One region of the Burkholderia pulmonis genome, then DNA from elsewhere that is predicted to be linked to it. Evidence: predicted binding sites of a transcription regulator. Region 1 holds the regulator's gene; each other region holds the start of a gene.
What was found. Region 1 encodes FNR, which switches genes on or off when oxygen is low (the NO sensors DNR and NnrR bind a similar motif). Its sites were predicted from a motif close to TTGATNNNNATCAA; they were not measured.
Positions count from the first base shown of each region.

Region 2: a site for FNR is predicted at 3,507-3,520, ahead of AC5LXK_RS24380 (universal stress protein). Genes of this name have one in related genera too.
Region 3: a site for FNR is predicted at 2,904-2,917, ahead of AC5LXK_RS25145 (TraR/DksA family transcriptional regulator). Genes of this name have one in related genera too.
Region 4: a site for FNR is predicted at 2,023-2,036, ahead of clpB (ATP-dependent chaperone ClpB). Genes of this name have one in related genera too.

Region 1 is NZ_OZ480187.1:3,297,915-3,303,080, forward strand. It holds gene AC5LXK_RS31565 (universal stress protein) at 508-975, shown strand; gene fnr (fumarate/nitrate reduction transcriptional regulator Fnr) at 1,079-1,825, shown strand; gene AC5LXK_RS31575 (LysR family transcriptional regulator ArgP) at 1,872-2,765, opposite strand; gene AC5LXK_RS31580 (LysE/ArgO family amino acid transporter) at 2,875-3,495, shown strand; gene AC5LXK_RS31585 (aldo/keto reductase) at 3,830-4,777, shown strand; gene AC5LXK_RS31590 (hypothetical protein) at 4,957-5,166, shown strand, end outside.
Region 2 is NZ_OZ480187.1:1,700,499-1,705,664, forward strand. It holds gene AC5LXK_RS24365 (amino acid permease) at 1-410, opposite strand, end outside; gene AC5LXK_RS24370 (DedA family protein/thiosulfate sulfurtransferase GlpE) at 852-1,877, opposite strand; gene AC5LXK_RS24375 (cupin domain-containing protein) at 2,062-2,568, opposite strand; gene AC5LXK_RS24380 (universal stress protein) at 2,919-3,389, opposite strand; gene AC5LXK_RS24385 (PAS domain S-box protein) at 3,710-5,166, shown strand, end outside.
Region 3 is NZ_OZ480187.1:1,869,428-1,874,593, reverse strand. It holds gene AC5LXK_RS25160 (Crp/Fnr family transcriptional regulator) at 1-37, shown strand, start outside; gene AC5LXK_RS25155 (undecaprenyl-phosphate glucose phosphotransferase) at 49-1,455, shown strand; gene AC5LXK_RS25150 (glycosyltransferase family 4 protein) at 1,609-2,781, shown strand; gene AC5LXK_RS25145 (TraR/DksA family transcriptional regulator) at 3,084-3,476, shown strand; gene polX (DNA polymerase/3'-5' exonuclease PolX) at 3,626-5,166, shown strand, end outside.
Region 4 is NZ_OZ480186.1:2,131,108-2,136,273, forward strand. It holds gene clpB (ATP-dependent chaperone ClpB) at 1-1,950, opposite strand, end outside; gene AC5LXK_RS09845 (Rrf2 family transcriptional regulator) at 2,107-2,625, opposite strand; gene AC5LXK_RS09850 (group III truncated hemoglobin) at 2,878-3,438, shown strand; gene AC5LXK_RS09855 (molybdenum cofactor biosynthesis protein MoaE) at 3,512-3,988, opposite strand; gene moaD (molybdopterin converting factor subunit 1) at 3,999-4,256, opposite strand; gene AC5LXK_RS09865 (molybdopterin molybdotransferase MoeA) at 4,276-5,166, opposite strand, start outside.

The DNA of each region.
Region 1 (5,166 bases):
GTTCGTTTGCGGAACGCCATCGGTCGCGTGCCGATGGCGCACATCGGCACGCGCGGCCGTGCGCCCATCCGCACGCGGCGCCCAGGCGAACGATTCCGCACATCGGCATCGACCGTCTCATGCAAGCCGCGCATCGCATCGACGCACCTGCGTTGATCGAAGTCATGTCGTCGCGGCGCGCTTGCGATTGAATGGCGATGCGCGCGGCTCATCGGCGCGGCCGCGGTGCCGTGTCGACGCGCGTGGCCGTTCAATGCGCGCGCCGATGCGAGCGCGCGCCGTTTCGCCGACGATGCGGCGAAGCCACACGGCACGCGTCGCGCGGTGCAGCATGCAACGCGCGCATGGCCATTCCGGCCCGCGACGAAAATGACGCGGCGCGCGGCACGACGGCCACCTCACTGCAAAGTCCCCGCCGTTGGTTTACTCTGCCTCGCAGCATTGCGCATTGCCCAGCCTGATCGGCCATCCGGCCGACTTCGTTTCAACCCGCCACTCGGAGACACTATGTACAAGCGTATTCTGGTTGCCGTCGACGGCAGCGACACGTCCCGCCATGCGTTCGATGCCGCGCTGGCGCTCGCGAAAGCGCACGGCGCCGAGCTGCAGCCGTTCTACGTCGTCGAGAACGCCGCGATCTACTACAACGTGCCCGGCTACGATCCGTCCGTGCTGCGCGACCAGCTCGTCGCGCAGGGCAACGCGCTCGCGCAGGATTTCACGAAGCTGATGCAGGCGGCCGGCGTGAAAGGCGAAACGCGGCTGAGCGAAGCGACGTCGCTCAACGATGTCTCGTCGCTGATCCTCGACGGCGCGAAAGCATTCGGCGCCGATCTGCTCGTACTCGGCACGCACGGCCGCCGCGGGTTCCGCCGCCTCGTGCTCGGCAGCATCGCCGAACAATGCGTGCGGCACGCGACGCTGCCCGTGCTGCTGATTCCGGCGGCCGCCAACACGGACGAGCCGGCCGCCTGAACGGCGTCCGGCAGGCGCGGCCGGTCGCGACGTTTTGTCACCCGACAGCGGCAACTTGCGGTGGGACAATGATTCCGTCGATTCAACGCCGGAGTAAACGATCATGCTGACGCCCGTCGCCACTCGCCCCGCCCCCACGCCTCATGCAGGCAGCTGGGCTCCTCGCCAGGCCGCGCACTGCTCGTCATGCGCGATGCGGCATCTGTGCATGCCGCAGGGCCTGGCGCCCGAGGCGCTCAGTCGCCTCGAGTCGGTCATCTGCGCGGCTCGCCCCGTCAAGCGCGGCGAAGCGCTGTTCCGCGAAGGCGACGCATTCGACAACCTCTACGCCGTACGCTCGGGTTCGCTGAAAACCGTCGCGACACGCCATGACGGCCGCGAACAGGTCACGGGCCTGCATCTCGCCGGCGAAGCGCTCGGCCTCGACGGCATCTGCGACGATACCCACCCGCGCACCGCGGTCGCGCTGGAAGACAGCTCCGTCTGCGTGATTCCGTACAGCGCGTTGAAGACGCTGTGCTCGGAAGCCGGCTCGATGCAGTTGCGCATGCATAAGCTGATGAGCGAACAGATCGTGCGCGAAACGTCGCAAACGATGCTGCTCGGTTCGCTGAACGCCGAAGAGCGCGTCGCCGCGTTCCTGCTCGACGTCTCGTCGCGTTACCTGAAGCGCGGTTATTCGCCGTCGGAATTCAACCTGCGGATGACGCGCGAAGACATCGGCAGCTATCTCGGCATGACGCTCGAAACGGTCAGCCGCACGTTGTCGAAATTCCAGAAGCGCGGCCTGATCGAAATGCAGGGCCGCCACGTGCAGATCGTCGACTTCGACGGCCTGCAGCAGGTCTGATCGCGCACGGCGCGCACCTCGCGCGCCGCCTGCATCGCATCCCGCATCAATCGAGAAACAGCGCGGCGCGCGCCTTCAGCGCCGCGCTGAAATCGTCGAGCCAGCCGATCGACAGACGCCAGCTCTGCCAGTAAAGATCGATGTCGATGGTTCGCCCGCGCGACATGTCGATCAGTTCGCCCGCCGCCAGCTGGCGGTCGACCATCCGGTCCGGGCACATTCCCCATCCCAATCCCGTTTCGCACGCGCGCAGATAGCCCGCAACGTGCGGTATCCAGTGCTGCGGCGGATCGAGATCCGCGCGCGTCACGCGCCGGATGAACCGCGCCTGCAGCCCGTCCTTCGGATTGAACATCACGCACGGCGCGCGGCGCAGCGCATCGCGCGTGATGCCCGCCGCGAAATACCGTTCGTAGAACGACGGCGCGCACACCGCGCGATAGCGGATCCGCCCGAGCCGCTCCGACCGGCATCCCTGAATCGGCTCGGCCTGCGCGGTCACGGCGCCCTGCACGCTGCCATCGCGAATGCGCGAGGCCGTGTAGTCCTGGTCGTCGATCACGAGGTCGAGCAGCGTCTCGCGCTCCGTACAGAATGGCCCGACCGCATCGATGAACCACGTCGCGACGCTGTCGTCGTTGACGGCCACGCGCAACGTCGGCCACGCGCTCGCGATCTGGCCCGGCAGCGCCGGCATCCGGCCGCCCAGCTCGGCTTCCAGCAACTGCACGCGTTCGGTATGCCGGCACAGCAGCGCGCCCGACGTCGTCGCGACGCACGGCTGCCCGCGCTTGACGAGCACGCTGCCGACCCGCTCCTCCAGCAGCTTCACGCGCTGCGACACGGCCGACGGCGTGACGTTCAGCTCCCTGGCCGCCCGCTCGAACGAGCCGTGCCGGATCACGGCCGCGAGGGCGTCGAGCAACGCGTAGTCGAGCATTAGATTTCCTTAATCTGCATTAGGTGATTTAGCTTCTCTTAGCTTCGTACTGACCGCAGACTAGCGCTACCCGATTCATTCGTCTACTGCTTCCACGGCTTCCCCCCTCATGAACTGGCTCGCTTTTTCCCACGGCGCCGCACTGTGCGGATCGCTCATCGTCACCATCGGCGCACAGAATGCGTTCGTGCTCCGGCAGGGCATCATGCGCTCGCACGTCGGCAAGATCGTGCTGCTGTGCGCGGTGTCCGACATGATCCTGATCGGCGCAGGCGTCGGCGGCGCATCGGTGCTCGTCGAACGCTACCCGACCTTCGTCCACGTGGTGCTGTACGTCGGCCTCGCGTATCTCGCATGGTTCGGCATCAACGCGCTGCGCCGTGCATTCAAGCCAGGCCACGAAACGCTCGACGTGCGCGGCGACGCGGTCGCGCCGCCATCGCAGAGCGGACTCTCGATCGTGCTGATGACGCTCGCGTTCACTTGGCTCAACCCGCACGTGTATCTCGACACGTTCCTGCTGATCGGCACGGCCGGCGCGCGCGAGCCGGAAGGCGCGCGGCTCGCGTTCGCGATCGGCGCGATGACGGTCAGCGTCGTGTGGTTTCTCGGGCTCGGCTACGGCGCGCGATTGCTGGCGCCGTGGTTCCGCAAGGCGGTAGCGTGGCGCGTGCTGGATGGCGCGATCGGCAGCATGGTGCTGTTTCTCGCGGCGGTGCAGTTGCGCTGAGCGCATCACCCTCGCACGGGCGGCCGCCTGCCGCCCGTCGTCCCCTCCGCTCCGGCGCAACACCGGGGCAGCCAGCCCCCTCGTCGCACCCGTCACAAAAATTCGCTCCCGATCCAACCCGGCCGCACGGAACGCTCGCGCAACGGACGCGGCATCCGCCATCTGCGGCAAGCCGTCCATCATCGCGGCCACGCGCCGCCGGCACGAATCCGCGCGATCGGCGAGAATGTCCGGTGTCCCGCGACAACGGCGGAACCGCCCCGCGCACCCCGCCGCGATCGCCTTGCCCCATCCCGCAGTCCCATCCCTTCACCCGTAGTTACCGGAGCAGAACATGGCACACCGCACCCTCGGCACATCGACCATCCAGGTTTCTCCGCTCGCCTTCGGCGGCAACGTCTTCGGCTGGACCGTCGACGAAAATGCATCGTTCGCACTGCTCGACGCACTCGCCGATACCGGCATCAACTTCATCGATACGGCCGACGTCTATTCGGCGTGGGCACCCGGCAACCAGGGCGGCGAATCGGAAACGATCATCGGCAAGTGGCTCAAGCGCTCCGGCAAGCGCGAACAGGTCGTGATCGCGACCAAGGTCGGCCTGCTCTCGGCGCGCGCGGGGCTGTCGAAAGACAACATCCTGAAGGCCGTCGACGATTCGCTGCGCCGCCTGCAGACCGACTACATCGACCTGTATTTCTCGCACCGCGACCTTGCCGATACGGCCCCGCTCGAAGAAACGCTCGGCGCGTATCAAACGCTGATCGACGCGGGCAAGGTGCACATCATCGGCGCATCGAACTACAGCGGCGCCCGCCTGCGCGAAGCCGCCGACATCAGCCGGCGCGACGGGTTGCCCGCCTACCAGGTCATCCAGCCCGAATACAACCTGATCGACCGCGCCGACTACGAGCGCGATCTCGAGCCGGTCGTGCGCGACCTGAAGCTCGGCGTCGTCAACTATTACGCGCTCGCGAGCGGCTTCCTGTCGGGCAAGTACCGCAGCGAGGCCGACCTGAAGAAGAGCGTGCGCGGCGATCGCGTCGCCGGCTATCTCGACGAACGCGGCCTGCGCATCCTCGCGGCGCTCGATGCCGTATCCGAGAAGCACGGCACGCAGCCGGCCGCGATCGCGCTCGCGTGGCAGATCGCTCGGCCGACCATCACCGCGCCGATCGCGAGCGCGACGTCGCTCGCGCAGCTCGACCTGCTCGGCGCAGCGATCCGCGTTCAGCTCGATCAGGACGATATCCGCCAGATCGACGCGGCCAGCGCAATCTGAAATCGGCGGGGCAGGCCGGTCGACGAAGTCGCGCCAATCCGCGCGGTTCCGCGACCGGTCCGTGCCATGTGCCTTCCGGCGTCGCCGCCTGCGCGAACGCCGGAAATTCGGGCATGACGGATGGATACAATGGCGAGCATCCGTTGCGCCCGAACCCAACCCACGCACACCGACCGCCGATGACTCGCATCGCCCGCCTCGCCTGTTCCCCCCGCCCGCTCACCGCAACGATCGCCGCGCTGCTCGCGTGCGCGCCGGCCGTGTCTTACGCAGGCTGGTACGAAATCGCGAACTACGCCGGCACGATCGGCAATGCGCCCGTCCACGTGTCGCTGCAGACCTACGACACCCTCAACCACAATGACGCGGGCCGCTGGCGCATCGACGGC
Region 2 (5,166 bases), 1.6 Mb from region 1:
GAGCCCATCGCGGTGAGCGCCGCGAGCGCCCAGATCCAGTTCGGTACGCCGGGAATCCACATGTGCATGTAGACGCCGACCGCCGTGATTTCCGCCATGCAGGTGACGATCCACACGAACCAGTAGGTCCAGCCGGTCAGGTAGCCGGCGAGCGGGCCGAGGTAATCGCGCGCATAGCGGCTGAATGCGCCGGCGACCGGATTGGTGATCGCCATCTCGCCGAGCGCACGCATGATCAGGAAGATCGCGATGCCGCCCAGCAGGTAGGTCAGCAGAATGGCCGGGCCGGCCGTGCGGATCGCGGTGGCAGAACCGAGGAACAGGCCGACGCCGATCGTCGCGCCAAGCGCCATCAGGTTGATGTGCCGTTCCTCCAGCCCGCGGTGCAACTGGTCTTCTGGTTGTTTCAAGTCCGTCTCCTGGCAGCCGCGCGCGGGCCGCCGTCATTGTGTCGATGTCAATGCGCGACCGTTCATGCCGATTTCGGTTGTCGAAAACGAAATAATCCCCGCTGTCGATTTCCGAATGGGAAACGACATGGATATTGCGTCAATCCGATGGGAATCGCCGCGGATTATCCGCACATTCCGGAACAATCCGGAAAACGGATCGGGCCTTTCACGGAATACGCCCGAGCGGCCCGTGCGACGCGGCTGTGCGCGTGGCGAGCGGCAACGGGATCAATCGCTTTCGGCGTGAACGATCACGCGTCGAAGGTGCGCAATCAAGCGCACGCATTATGCAGGCGGGATTATAGGGAGGATCAGACAATTCACGCCAGCCGATTTTCGTAAAAATCGCGGCGCTTGAAATTCGCGGCCCAATTCGAATGCGCGCGACGCCGCGCGCATTTATTTCGACAGCGTCGCGCGCACCGTATATTCGCCTTCGACTGCGCCGTGTTCAGGACGTACGAAATAGCGAGATGCATCGAGATCGGCCGGCAGCGGCTCGACCGGGAAGCCGTGCTTTTCCCACGCATCGAGACCGCCCTTCAGCGCACGGATGTTGTGGATCATCTTCTTGCGCTGCATCTTCGCGATCAGGCGCTTCGCCGTGGCCTCGTTAGGGCACACGCAGTAGACGACAATCGGCCGTTTCAGCATTTCCGGGTCGAGCAGGTCCGGCGAATCGAGATCGACCGGCACCGCGCCGGCAATCCGGTACGGCTCGCGCTCGCGGATCGCTTTCGGCCGCGCGTCGAAGATCAGCGGCGGTTCGTCCGACGTCATCATCTCGACGAGCTGCGGCGGCGAGATGCGCACCTGCGCGAGATAGCGGCGGAACTGCACGCGGCGTACCCAGCGGTACAGCAGGAACGTGATGAAGATCGCGAGGAACGCGTCGAGGATCGTGCCGCCGCTCGCGCGTACCCACAGCACGAACTGGACGATCTGGTCGTGAATCGCGGCACCGCCGATCAGCCAGAACGCGGCCCACAGCGACGCGCCGGCCAGATCCCAGAACAGGAACACGCCGATGCCGATCGCGGTCGTGCCGAGCAGCGGCGCCGACACGAGCCCGAGGCCCGGCAGGAATTTCGACAGCACGAGCAGCGGCGCGCCGTACCTTTCGAATACGTTACGGGCGAAGCGCAGCGTCGTGTCGAGCGACAGCGAGAAGCGCACGAGCCCGTTCAGCAGGCGCCGGCCGCGCGTGCGGCCCATGAAGAACCACAGCGAATCGGCGAGCATCGTCGCGCCGATCGCCGCCGCGAACATGCTGACCCACGACGCCTGCCCCATTGCCGCCATCGTGCCGCCGAGAATCAGCATCGGCACGGCCGGCACCGGCACGCCGAGTTGCGTGATCAACACGCTGGCGAACACGGCCCACGGGCCGAGCGACGATGGAATTGCAATCGGAAAGTGCCACACGGCGGCGCTCCTGGAAGACATGCGGGCCGAGCGACGGGGCCGTCGGTACGGCTGCGCATCGGCCGCCGCGGTATGCCGCGATCGACCGGTGCATCACGCGCATTCTAAACGGGTTTGGCCGCGGTCGCGCGGAACACCGGCCCTCGGCACGGGCATTGCGCCGAGGGTGACACGACCGTGACAGTCACACGTCCGTGCGATGCGCGAGCCGGGCGACGTGTTCCGCGTAAGCGGGAAACGCGGCGGCCAGCGCGGCGGCATCGGCGAGCTCGAATTCCGCGAACTCGAACCCCGGCGCAACCGTGCAGCCGACGAGCGAGACGTGCTCCGGCGACGCGCAGCGCGCGCCGAACCAGCTGCCGGCCGGCACGACCGCCTGGAACACGGTGCCCGGATGCGTGAGCGGGTTGCCGAGCCGGTGGATCGTCAGCCCGTCGCGCGCGTCGAGCACCCACACTTCGATCGGGTCGCCCGCATAGAAATGCCAGACCTCGTCGGAACGGATCCGGTGCCACGACGAATAGGCACCGTCGCACAGCAGGTAGTAGATCGCGGTCGACGCGGCACGGGGCGCACCGTCGGCCGGACGCACGACCGAGTCGGTCGCACGGTAGGTTTCGCGGAAATAGCCGCCTTCGGGATGCGGCTGCAGGTCGAACTGGCGAATCAGGTCGGTGGCGGAAATCGGCATGGCGGATGACGTCGGTAAGGTAGGAAACCGGCATCCGGCGACCGGCCGGGTTCATCACCCATGCGACCGGTTCCAGCCGGATGCCCCTGCGTCGATCGCCGCGGCCATGCGCGCGGCGAACAAGCGAACACCGGTCGATGCTGCCAGAACTGCGTGTCGGGATGCAACCGTGTGCGTGCAATCGCGACCATGCAGGTACGTTCGGGGCACCCTTTTCCAGCTGGCTGCGACTGCAGCGACAGGCGTGCTTGCGCGCGATGCGCCGATCAGCGCATCGCGCGTGTGATCCGGCAGACTTCCGGCGGATGCAGCGCGGCGCCCGCGGATGCGGTTGCGCCGCATCGCGGGCGCTACGCCGCCGCCGTCGCGCCCGGTTCGCCGTGCCGCACCAGCAGCACCGGCCGGTCGGCCGCACGCAGCAGCGATTCCGCGACACTGCCGAGCAACAGCCTGCGCAGGCCGTGCCGACCGCTCGTGCCCATCACGATCAGGTCGGCGTCGGCTTCGGCCGCCGTGCGCATCAGTACCGTCGCGATGTCCTCGCCGTATGCGTCGAGCGCGCGCACGGTGCCCTGCACGTGCTGCTGCGCGAGTACCGCTTTCGCGTCGTCGAGCACCGGCGTCGCGGCATCGGTCGCGGCCGCATCGCCGTCGCGCTCGGCCGCGAAACCCGCGTCGACATCGACGAGTTGCGGCCGATGCTCGACGACATACGCGCAGGTCACTTCACCGCCGGACGCCGCCGCGATCCGGATCGCCTCGTTCAGCGCGAGACGCGCGCTCGGGCTACCGTCGAGCCCGACGAAAATCCGCTTGTACATGGTCCGTCCCTCCGACCGGGCACGCGTCGCGCACTGCGCAACGGCGGCCCGTCACCGCGAGCCGGCCCGGTGCCGGCTCGCCTGCCGAACAGTCTGCCCCACGTGCCGACGCGCCCGTTGACGCGCGTCAAGCGCGGCCCGCGCGCCCGTTGCTACGCGCCGTTTGCCGCAATTTCAGCTGACCCCATTACAAAAAACGTGTAAAACGCGCACAATTTCATCTTGAAAATAGTCGTTGCACGCAGCCGGTGCGAGTTTTCCCCGGTTTTGCCGTGCTGCCCGAGTGCCCCGGGCAGCCCGAACTACAGAATGGCCATCGAATGACCGCCAGTGGAACCCCGACGCGTGACGCCCGAGGGCCCACGCACCTTCAGACCATGTTACGCCAGCCGCTCGCGGCCGGCGTCGTTGCGCTGTGCGCCGGCGCGGTGCTGTCGCTCGGCGTCGCGCTGCTGGTGCGCGAGCAGTGGCAAGCCGCCGTTCATACGCGTTTCGAACGCCGCACGACGCACGTGACCGCGATGCTGCGCCACGAGTTGCAGACCGGCGTCGCCGTGCTCGAAGGCGCGCGCGGCGCGTTCGGTCTCGTCCCGGACATGACGCCCGAGCAATGGCGCCGCTATGCCGAAACGCTCGATCTCGACAGCGCCCGCTCGCCGGTCCGGCAGATCGGCTATGCCCCGCTGACGCCCGCCGCACGCAGCGCCCTCGCCGGCGCCAGACCGCTGCCGCCCGGCCCGCTCGCGGCCGCGACGCTCAGTGCCCCCGCGTCGAATTCGCCGGTCGTGCGCTTCGGCGCGTCCGATGCCGCGCCGCTCGCGCGCGCGCTGCAGACCGGCGACATCGCGCTCGGCGTGCACCCGGCCGACGACGATACGTCCCGCGACGCCCGCACGCTGACGCTGTTCCTGCCCGCGACGTCCTCGCCGCTGGCAGCCGCCCGACCGTCTGGCCCGCGCGACGCCCGCGCCGATGGCCTGCTGTTCGCGGCGCTGAGTCCGCGGCGGCTGGTCGAGCGCGCGCTCGACGCGGAACGCGGGATCGACCTGTGGATGACCGCCGGCGGCGATCCGCGCGCGATTGCCAGCGTCGAGACGACGACCGACGAAGCCTCTGCGTCGCCCGACCTGATGCGACGCACCGACGAGCTGAATTTCGGCGGCACCGTGCTGACGCTCGCCTATTCCGCCGACGGCCGGCCGGGCTCGACCGGCGCGCAGCGCGCGGCCGGCACGGTGCTCACGGCCGGGCTGATCGCGTCGTTCGCGTTCGCGGCCCTCGTCCATGCCCTGCTGCGCGGCCGCGCCGGCGCCGCGGTCGATGCCGGCGCCAGCAGCCGCGGCATCCTCAACGAGGCGCGGATGATGGGCATCATCCGTTCGTCGATGGAAGCGATCATCACGATCGACGAGAAGCAGACGGTCGTGATCTTCAATCCGATGGCCGAGCAGGTGTTCGGCGTATCCGCGATGGAAGCGATCGGCGCGCCGCTGTCGCGCTTCATCCCCGAGCGGTTCCGCGCCGCGCACGCGAAGCACGTCGACCAGTTCGGCGTGACGGGCGTGTCCGAGCGGCAGATGGGCCGCCAGCGCGTGCTGTTCGGGCTGCGCGCGAACGGCGAGGAGTTTCCGATCGAGGCATCGATCTCGCAGATCCGCGACGCGTCGGGCAAGCTCTATACGGTGATGCTGCGCGACATCACGGAGCGGCTGCGTGCCGAGAACGCGCTGAAGCAGTCGCGCGAGGAGCTGCGCGAACTGTCGGCGAACCTGCAGAA
Region 3 (5,166 bases), 1.4 Mb from region 1:
GGAGGAGCGTTGCGGATTCCCGGCACATGGTGCGTGACGATGCAGGCGATGTCCGGTGGAACGAATGCGATGCGGCGTGCCGCGATCGCAGCGGCCGACGTCGTGCTCGTGCTGGCCGGGGCGCTCGCCGCGCAGGTGGCGTCGGGCCTGGCGTGGCGCGAACTGTCCGATGCGCAGCGCGGCGCGATCGCGCTGCTGTGCGTGCTGACGGTGGCGCTGCTGCCGCGCTACCTGCGCACTGTGCGCGGCGGCTTGGCGGCGCAGGGCGGCGCGCATGTGCTGACGCAGACGGCGGTGGCGGTCGTTTGCGCGAGCGTGCTGACGGTGGCCGGCACGATGTGGATCATGAATCGCGGCGGCACGGTCACGACCCGCTGGATCGTGCACACCGTGCTGGCCGGCGACGCGGCGCTGCTGCTCGGCCGCGCGGCGTTGCTGGCGCTCGCGCTGACGCGTGACGACCCGCGCATGCGGCAGCGCCGCGTTGCCGTCGTCGGTGCAACGGCGTACGGGCGCGTCGCGATCGAGCGGATGCAGCGCGCGCCGAATGGCCCGTTCGTGGCCGCCTGCGTATTCGACGACGATGCGCAAGCCGCCGCGGGCGGTATCGGTGGCGTGCCGGTGATCGACGACTGGGACGCGTTGCGCGACCTGATTCGCGGCGGCGGGATCGACGAGGTGTGGCTCACGCTGCCGATGTCGCACGAGTGGCGGATCCAGCGCATCGTGCGCGAGCTGCGCGACGAGTTCGTCGAGCTGCGGCTGTTGCCCGACGTGCGGCAGATGGCGGTCGTCGATCGCTCCGCGACCGACGTGCTCGGCATGCCGGCGATCAATCTCGCGACCACGCCGCGCTCCGCGCCGGAGCTATGGGCGAAGTTTGCGTTCGACCGGCTGTTCGCGTTCGGCGTGCTGATTCCGTTGCTGCCGCTGCTGTCGATGCTGGCGATCGCGGTCAAGCTGTCGTCGCCGGGGCCGGTGCTGTTCAGGCAGCGCCGCAAGGGTGTCGATGGCCGCGAGTTCAACATCTTCAAGTTCAGGACGATGCGCGTGCATCGCGCACAGCCGGGCATCGTGCGGCAGGCCTCGCGCAACGATTCGCGCATCACGCGCGTCGGCGCATTCCTGCGGCGCACGTCGCTCGACGAGCTGCCGCAGTTCTTCAACGTGCTGTTCGGGCAGATGTCGGTGGTCGGCCCGCGTCCGCACGCGATCGAACACGACGACTTCTATCGGCAACTGATCGACTTCTACATGTACCGCTACCGCGTGCGTCCCGGCATCACCGGATGGGCACAGGTGAACGGCTATCGCGGCGAGACGCGCAAGGTCGAGGCGATGGAGGCGCGCGTGAAGTTCGATCTGTTCTACATGCAGAACTGGAGCTTCTGGTTCGACATGAAGATCATCCTGCTGACGGTCGTGCGCGGTTTCTTCGGCCGCAACGCCTTCTGAGGATGACGAAGCGTACGGAAAGCCGTGTGTTGTGCGGTCGAACGTACCGACCGGATCGACGGCGACGGACACACTGACGGCACAGCAGCACTTCGCGCAGCGGGGTGTCCGGCGGCGCTTCATCGCGCCGCAGCCATCGGAACAGTCACGATCATGTCAACGTCGATTCGGGAGCGAGGCGCACCGGTATTGCAGGACGCGCGCGCGGAACGGAGCGTCGGCCCGGCCGCTTGCACCGCGCGGTTGCCCAGCCTCGCAATCAACGGGAAATTCACGGCACAGCGCATGACCGGCGTTCAGCGCGCGGCATACGAACTGACCGCCGAACTCGCACGCATCGCGAGCGCTGGCGACGAACCGTCGCTCGTCGTGCCGTCCGATTACGATCCGGCGGCCATGCCGGCCGGCGCACGATCGCAGCCCGCCGGGCGCTGGCGCGGCGCGCTGTGGGAACAGTGGACGCTGCCACGTGCGACGCGCGGCCGAACCCTGCTGAGCTTGTGCAACATCGGCCCGCTGGCGAAGCGCGATCAGCTGCTGATGATTCACGATGCGGCGATTTTCGATCTGCCGGCCGGCTATTCGCTCGCGTTCCGTCTGTGGTACCGCTTGGCGTTCTCGATCCTGAAGCGGCGTGCGCGCCATATCGTGACGGTGTCGCATTTTTCGCGGGCACGGCTGGCCGCGCGGCTGGGGGTGCCGCCCGCACGCCTGTCCGTCGTGCCGGGCGCAGTGGATCATATCGACCGGATCGATGCCGATCCCGGTGTGCTGTCGCGCCTGAATCTCGAGACGGACGGCTACGTGCTGTTCGTCGGGTCGCTGGCGCCCGGCAAGAATCTCGTGCGTGCACTGGCCGCGATTGCATTGATGCGGGCCTCTCACCCGAAGGTGCGTTTCGTGATTGCGGGCGGTGCCAATGCGAAGATATTCGGTGTACGGGAGGCCGGTCTGAAAGAGGACGATCCGTGCGTCACATGGGCCGGCTACGTGACCGACGGCGAACTGAAAGCGCTGTACGAGCACGCGGGATGCTTCGTTTTTCCATCGTTGTACGAAGGATTCGGATTGCCGCCCCTCGAGGCGATGCGGTGCGGTTGCCCTGTCATCGTGTCGCACGAAGGTTCCCTTCCGGAAGTCTGCAGCGGAGCGGCGCTGTTCTGCGACGCCTATTCGCCGCCGGATATTGCCGCCGCAATCGCTCGTGTGATGGACGATCCCGAACTGCGTGCGCGACTGCGCACGATGGGCCGCGAGCATGCGCGGCATTACAGTTGGCAGCGCTCGGCGCGCGTGTTGCTCGACATCCTCCGTGCAGATGCCTGACGGGCGGTGACGCAGCCCGGTGCAACGGCTCGGGCGATGCCGGGGGAACGTCTGCGGCGGAGGAAACCGGCAACGCTGTGTTTTCGCGTCGGTCCCCGATTTCCGGATGTGCAACCGGCACGCTGATTCCGGTCAACACACGCGTGTTCAATGGGTTTATCCTGCGTCGAATGCGTCCGGCGTTTCATGTCTCCGGGCGTGCATCCGGGCGCGGTAGCGGCGGTGACGCCTGCCTGCCGCGCGCCGGCGCGACACCGCGCGCCGCACTTTTTCGCGCGGAACCCGGAACAGGAGAGACGGCCATGTCGCTCGACCCACAACAACGGCAGACGCTGAAACAGCGGCTGAACGAGAGCGAGCAGACGCTGCGTGCGGAGATCCGCGCGAGCGAAGACCAGCGCGCGTCGGAATCCTATGCGGACCTGGCCGGCGCGGCGCCGGACGAGGGCGACGAGGCGAACGCGGATCTGTTCGTCGACGTCGATCATGCATTGATCGGCATGAAGCTGACCGAACTGCGCGCGATCGGCCGTGCGCAGCAGCGGATGCGCGACGGCAGTTACGGCGAATGCATCGACTGCGACGGCTCGGTCGGCTACGAGCGTCTGCTGGCTCGACCGACTGCCGAGCGCTGCACGCATTGCCAGTCGATCTACGAACGGCACTACGCGACGACGCCGCGCGCTTCCCTCTGACGTCGCGGCGGCAACGTCGCTGCACGCGCCGCACAGCGGGCGTACGATGATGGACGGGCGCCCGGCAGCGTCGACATGCGATGCCGGGCGGGCAGACGCCGTCGCGCTCGCGCGCGGCGCCATCCACGTGGAAGGGAGCCACGCCGATCATGCCGATCCACAATGCCGAGTGCGCGGCCGTGTTCGCCGAGATCGCCGACATGCTCGAGATCCAGGGCGCCAATCCGTTTCGCGTGCGTGCGTACCGCAACGCCGCGCGCACGATCGCCGACTACGGCCGCGATATCCCGACGATGATCGCGAACGGCGACGATCTCGGGAAGATTCCGTCGATCGGGCCCGATCTCGCGTCGAAGCTGCGCGAGATCGCCGCGACCGGTACCTGCGAACTCCAGCAAACCTTGCGTCATGCGCTGCCGGGCGCGATCGTCGAGCTGCTCGACGTGCCGGGGCTCGGCGCGAAACGCGTGAAGGCGCTGCATGACGCGCTGCACGTCGATTCGCTCGAACAGCTGCGTGCCGAAGCGAAGAGCGGGCACGTGCGCGAGCTGCCGGGCTTCGGCGCGAAAACCGAAGCGCATCTGCTCGAAGCGATCGACGACCGCCTGCAACGCGAACCGCAGCGCTTCCTGCTGCCCGACGCCGCGCATGCGCTGATGCCGTTGCTCGAACGCCTGCGTGCGGTCGCCGGTGTCGGCAAGGTCGTGCCGGCCGGCAGTTTCCGCCGTCGGCGCGAGACGGTCGGCGATCTCGACATCCTCGTCACCGCGCGCGACCCCGTTGCGGTCGCCGAAGCGTTCGTCGGCTACGGCGACGTGGCGCGCGTGCTCGCGCACGGCAAGACGAAGTCGAGCGTCGTGCTCGCGAGCGGGTTGCAGGTCGACCTGCGCGTCGTCGACGCCGACGCGTTCGGCGCGGCGCTCGTCTACTTCACCGGCTCGAAGGCGCACAACATCGCGCTGCGCAGGATCGCACAGGCCGGCGGCCTGAAGATCAACGAATACGGCGTGTTTCGCGGTGACGAGCGGATTGCCGGCGACACGGAGGCATCGGTCTACGCCGCCATCGGGTTGCACGACGTGCCGCCCGAGCTGCGCGAGGATCGCGGCGAGATCGACGCATCGCGCGCCGACACGCTGCCGGCGCTGGTCGAGCGCAGGCATGTCCATGGCGACCTGCATGCGCATACCGACGCGTCGGCCGGCCGCGACAGCCTGCGCGCGATGGCCGATGCCGCCCGTGCGCGCGGGCTTGCTTACCTGGCCGTCACCGACCGCGCACCGCCTGCCGGACGCGGCCGCAACGACTTCGAATGGCTCGCACGGCAGCTCGACGAGATCGATCGCGTCAACGCGTCGTTCGACGATTTCGTGCTGCTCAAGGGCGTGGAGGCCGGCATTCGCGAGGACGGCAGCTTCGATGTGCCCGATGCGATGCTCGGCCGGCTCGATCTCGTGGTCGGCGCGGTACGCGACGGCTTCGACCTGTCGCGCGAGGCGCAGACCGATCGCATGCTGCGCGCGATGGATCATCCGCATTTCACCATTCTCGCGCACCCGACCGGCCGCGTGCTCGGCGAGCGCGACGCATGCGAGCTCGATGTGCCGCGCGTGATCGCGCAGGCTGCGGCGCGCGGCTGCTTCGTCGAGCTCGATGCGCAGCCGCGGCGGCTCGATCTGCCGGACATCTG
Region 4 (5,166 bases), on a different replicon from region 1:
CGCGACGCTGTGCTTCTCCATGAACTCGCTCATGTCGATGCGGATCAGGTGCTCTTCCGAGTCGAACAGGAACGATGCCAGCGCCTTGCACAGCTCGGTCTTGCCGACCCCCGTCGGGCCGAGGAACAGGAACGAGCCGTACGGGCGGTTCGGATCGGCGAGACCCGCGCGCGAACGGCGGATCGCATCGGCCACCGCGCCGATCGCCTCGTGCTGGCCGACCACGCGCTCGTGCAGCTTTTCCTCGATGTGCAGCAGCTTCTCGCGTTCGCCCTGCATCATCCGCGACACGGGAATCCCCGTCGAACGCGACACGACTTCCGCGATTTCCTCGGCGCCGACCTGCGTGCGCAGCAGGCGCGGACGCGTCGGGTTGTGCTGCTCCTGCTCTTCGGCCTGCGTCACCTGCTTCAGTTGCGCCTCGAGCTGCGGCAGCTTGCCGTACTGCAGTTCGGCGACCTTCTCCAGCTTGCCGTCACGCTGCAGCCGCGCGATGTCCGCGCGCACCTTCTCGATCTCTTCCTTCAGTTGCGCGCTGCCCTGCACCGCGGCCTTCTCGGCGGTCCAGATCTCGTCGAGGTCCGCATATTCGCGGCCGAGGCGATCGATCTCTTCCTCGATCAGCTGCAGGCGCTTCTGCGACGCTTCGTCCTGCTCCTTCTTCACGGCTTCGCGCTCGATCTTCAGCTGGATCAGGCGACGATCGAGCTTGTCCATCTCTTCGGGCTTCGAATCGATTTCCATCTTGATCTTCGAAGCGGCTTCGTCGATCAGGTCGATCGCCTTGTCGGGCAGGAAGCGGTCGGTGATGTAGCGATGCGACAGCTCGGCCGCGGCGACGATCGCCGGGTCGGTGATGTCGACGCCGTGGTGCAGTTCGTACTTTTCCTGCAGCCCGCGCAGGATCGCGATCGTCGCCTCGACGCTCGGCTCGTCGACGAGCACCTTCTGGAAGCGGCGTTCGAGCGCGGCATCCTTCTCGATGTACTTGCGGTATTCGTCGAGCGTGGTCGCGCCGATGCAGTGCAGCTCGCCGCGCGACAGCGCCGGCTTCAGCATGTTGCCCGCATCCATCGCGCCTTCGGCCTTGCCCGCGCCGACCATCGTGTGGATTTCGTCGATGAAGACGATCGTCTGGCCTTCGTCCTTCGCGATGTCGCTCAGCACGGCCTTCAGGCGCTCCTCGAATTCGCCGCGGTACTTCGCGCCGGCGAGCAGCGCCGCCATGTCGAGCGACAGCACGCGCTTGCCCTTCAGCGTCTCGGGCACTTCGCCGTTGACGATCCGCTGCGCGAGCCCTTCGACGATCGCCGTCTTGCCGACGCCCGGCTCGCCGATCAGCACCGGGTTGTTCTTCGTGCGGCGCTGCAGGATCTGGATCGAACGGCGGATTTCGTCGTCGCGGCCGATCACCGGATCGAGCTTGCCCGCGCGGGCGCGCTCGGTCAGGTCGACCGTGTATTTCTTCAGCGCCTCGCGCTGGCTTTCCGCATCCTGGCTGTGCACCTGCGAGCCGCCGCGCACCGCGGCGATCGCGGCTTCGAGCGCCTTGCGCGTGAGACCGTGCTGACGCGCGAGCTTGCCGGCTTCGCCCTTGTCGTCGGACGCCGCGAGCAGGAACATCTCGCTCGCGATGAACGTGTCGTTGAGCTTCTGCGCTTCCTTGTCGGCCTGGTTCAGCAGCCCGGACAACTCACGGCCGATCTGGATGTCGCCGCCCGTGCCCGTCACTTGCGGCAGGCGCGAAATGGCTTCGTTCAGTGCGCCTTGCAGCGCCTGCACGTGAACGCCGGCACGCGACATCAGCGAGCGGGCGGAGCCGTCGTGCTGGGCGACCAGCGCCGCGAGCACGTGAACGGGTTCGATGTATTGATTGTCGCGGCCTGCCGCAAGGCTTTGCGCATCCGCGAGTGCTTCCTGGAACTTGGTGGTGAGCTTGTCGATTCTCATTTAGTCGAGACCTCCAATTTTCGATTAACACCAAGATGAGGATGGTTATGCGGCTTTCAAGCGAAATTCGGGTTGATTCAGCGCAAAAATTGCCAGATATCCTGGAAACGGCCCGGGGACGGCCGCGGTCGGCGTACGGGGCGCGGCGCCCGCGTGTCAGTGCGTGTTGGACGACGGTTCGGCGGCTGCCGGCGCTTCGTCCGGCGACGTTGCGGCCCGGACGAGCGCGACGGGACGGATGCCGAGCAGCGCCACGAGCGGCGAGGCGGGCTCGGCCAGTTCGCCGAGCGTGTGACGATCGAGTTCGGCGAAGAACGCATCGCGCGCGGCCGCCAGCACACCCTTCAGCCGGCACTGCGGCTCGATCACGCAGCCGCGTGACTCGCTGCCGTCAGCCGAAAAACATCCGACCAGCGCGAAGTCGCTCTCGGTCGCGCGCACGACCTGGCCGACCGTCAGTTGCAGCGATTCGGGAAACAGCCGCAGCCCGCCATTGCGGCCGCGCACGGTATCGACCCATCCCAGCTCGCCGAGCTGCTGCACGACTTTCATCAGATGATTTTTCGAGATGCCGTAGGCGTCCGAGATCTCCTGGATCGTCGCGAGCCCCTCGCCGCGGACGGCAAGGTACAGCATCACGCGCAGCGAATAGTCGGTGTAGTCGGTGAGTCTCATGGGCGAATACAGAAAAGATCGATCATGCCCGATTGCGCGCGCCGGGCCGATCGCGATGCGTACCGGGCGGCCGATTGACGGTGCCGTCCCGCGGCCCCGGGTTGCCGGGATCGCGTGCACGCAATAAGATGCAGGGCATCTACACGTTTTTCAGGGGTAATTGGACGCTATTTTGCGTCAAAATCCGGGCGGCGTCTTGTCCGTTGCCGTACCGCCGCCCCGTCGTTGCCCCGATCTACCGGCCCTTTTGCCATGACTGCCCTGCCCGCCTCGCCCGATACCGCACCGGCCCGCCCTCGCGACGCCGAGCCAACCGAAGACAACATCCGCGATCTCGTCTACGCGTTCTACGACCGCGTGCGCGCCGATCCGCTGCTCGGGCCCGTGTTCGATGCGAAGCTGGCCGGCCGCTGGGACGACCACCTGCCGAAGATGGTGACGTTCTGGTCGAGCCTCGTGCTCGGCACCAAGGGATACCGCGGCAACGTGCAGCAGGCGCACCAACCGCTCGACGGTATCGAACCGGCCCATTTCAGCCGCTGGCTGTCGCTGTTCCTGAAGACCGTCGAGACGCGCTATGCACCGCCCGCGGCGATCCGCTTCATGGAACCCGCGCTGCGGATCGCGCAGAGCCTGCAATTGAGCCGGTTCGGCTGGGACTATCAGATTCCGCCCGAGCAGCAGGCACTGCTCGACGCGATCGCGCCGCGCCGCCGCGACGCGGGCGACGATCCGCATGCATTGCCGTCGCGCGCCCGCGGCGAACCGTTTCCGACGAAGATCATCGGCCGCAGCGTCGACCCGGACGCGTAACGCGCGACCCGCAACGCCCGGCGATTACCCGCCCCTGCGGCACATGGCCGCACCGCCTGTCCGGGCGCCGCGCTCAGCGCGGCGTGTTGCCCGACTCGACGCCCCAGCGCGCAAGCGCGGCGTCGTCGGTACTGCGGGCATCGACCCAGCGCTCGCCGTTCGGCGTCGTTTCCTTCTTCCAGAACGGCGCTTCGGTCTTCAGATAATCCATCACGAACTCGCACGACGCGAACGCATCGCCGCGATGCGACGCGACCGTCGCGACCATCACGATCTGGTCGAGCGGAAGCAGCCTGCCGACCCGATGCACGATCGCGACGTCGATGCCCGGCCAGCGCCGGCCGGCCTCCGCGGCGATCTTCTCGAGCGCCTTTTCGGTCATCCCCGGATAGTGCTCGAGCTCCATCGCGGCAACCGAATCGCCTTCGTTCAGGTCGCGCACCGTGCCGACGAAGCACGCGACCGCACCGATCTTCGGGTTGCGCGCGCGCAATGCCGCGACTTCGGCATTCAGATCGAAATCGTCGGCCTGGACTCGTACTGTTGCCATTGCAAGCCTCTCAACCGCCCGTCACCGGCGGGAAGAACGCGACCTCGCAGCCTTCGGTGAGCCGCGTGTCGGGATCGGTCATCTCGTGGTTGCATGCCATGCGCAGCGCGCGCCCTTCGGCGAGCGTCTCGGCCCACGCGCCGCCGCGCACGCGCAGCCACGCGCGCACGTCGCCGACGGTCGTCACGCTGTCCGGCACGTCGGCCGCTTCGTCGGCCACGCCCAGTGCCTCGCGCACGCTTGCAAAAAATTTCAGCTGAATCTTCATGGTTCGGGGAGCCGTCGCGTTACGACAGCAGTTCGGAAAACGGAATGAAACGTACGGTCTCGCCGGCGCTGATCGCATGCTGGGGCGGATTGTCGATCAGGCCGTCGCCCCAGACCGTCGACGTCAGCACCGCCGAGCTCTGGTTCGGGAACAGGTCGAGACCGCCTGCCGCATTGACGCGCGCACGCAGGAATTCGTTGCGCCGGTCGCCCTTGTTCTGCGAAAAGTCGGCACGCAGCGACAACGCGCGCGGCGCGACGTCGCGCACGCCGGACAGGCGCAGCAGGAACGGCCGCACGAACAACAGGAACGTGACGAAGCTCGATACGGGATTGCCGGGCAGCCCGATGAAGTGCGCATCGGCGCGATCGTCGCCGCGGCGCACCGCGCCGTACGCGAGCGGCTTGCCGGGCTTCATCGCGATCTGCCACAGCGCGAGCCGCCCTTCGGCCTCGACGGCCGGCTTGACGTGATCCTCGTCGCCGACCGATACGCCGCCGCTCGTCAGGATCACGTCGTGATCGCGCGCGGCCTCGCGCAGCGTGTCGCGCGTCGCGGCAAGCGAATCGGGCACGATCCCGTAGTCGGTCACGTGGCAGCCAAGCCGCTCCAGCAGCCCGCGCAGCGTGAAGCGGTTCGAGTTGTAGATCGCGCCGGGCTTCAGCGGCTCGCCGGGCATCGTCAGTTCGTCGCCGGTGAAGAACACGGCCACGCGAATCCGCCGCGCGACCGGCAGCTGCGCGCAGCCGACCGATGCGGCCAGGCCGAGCGCCTGCGGCGTGAGCCGCGTGCCGGCCGGCAGGATCACCGACCCTTGCCGGATGTCGGCGCCCTGCGCGGTGATCCATTCACCGGCCTTCGGTGTGTGCAGGATCTCGACCGCGTCGCCGTCGGCCGCCGCCTGCTCCTG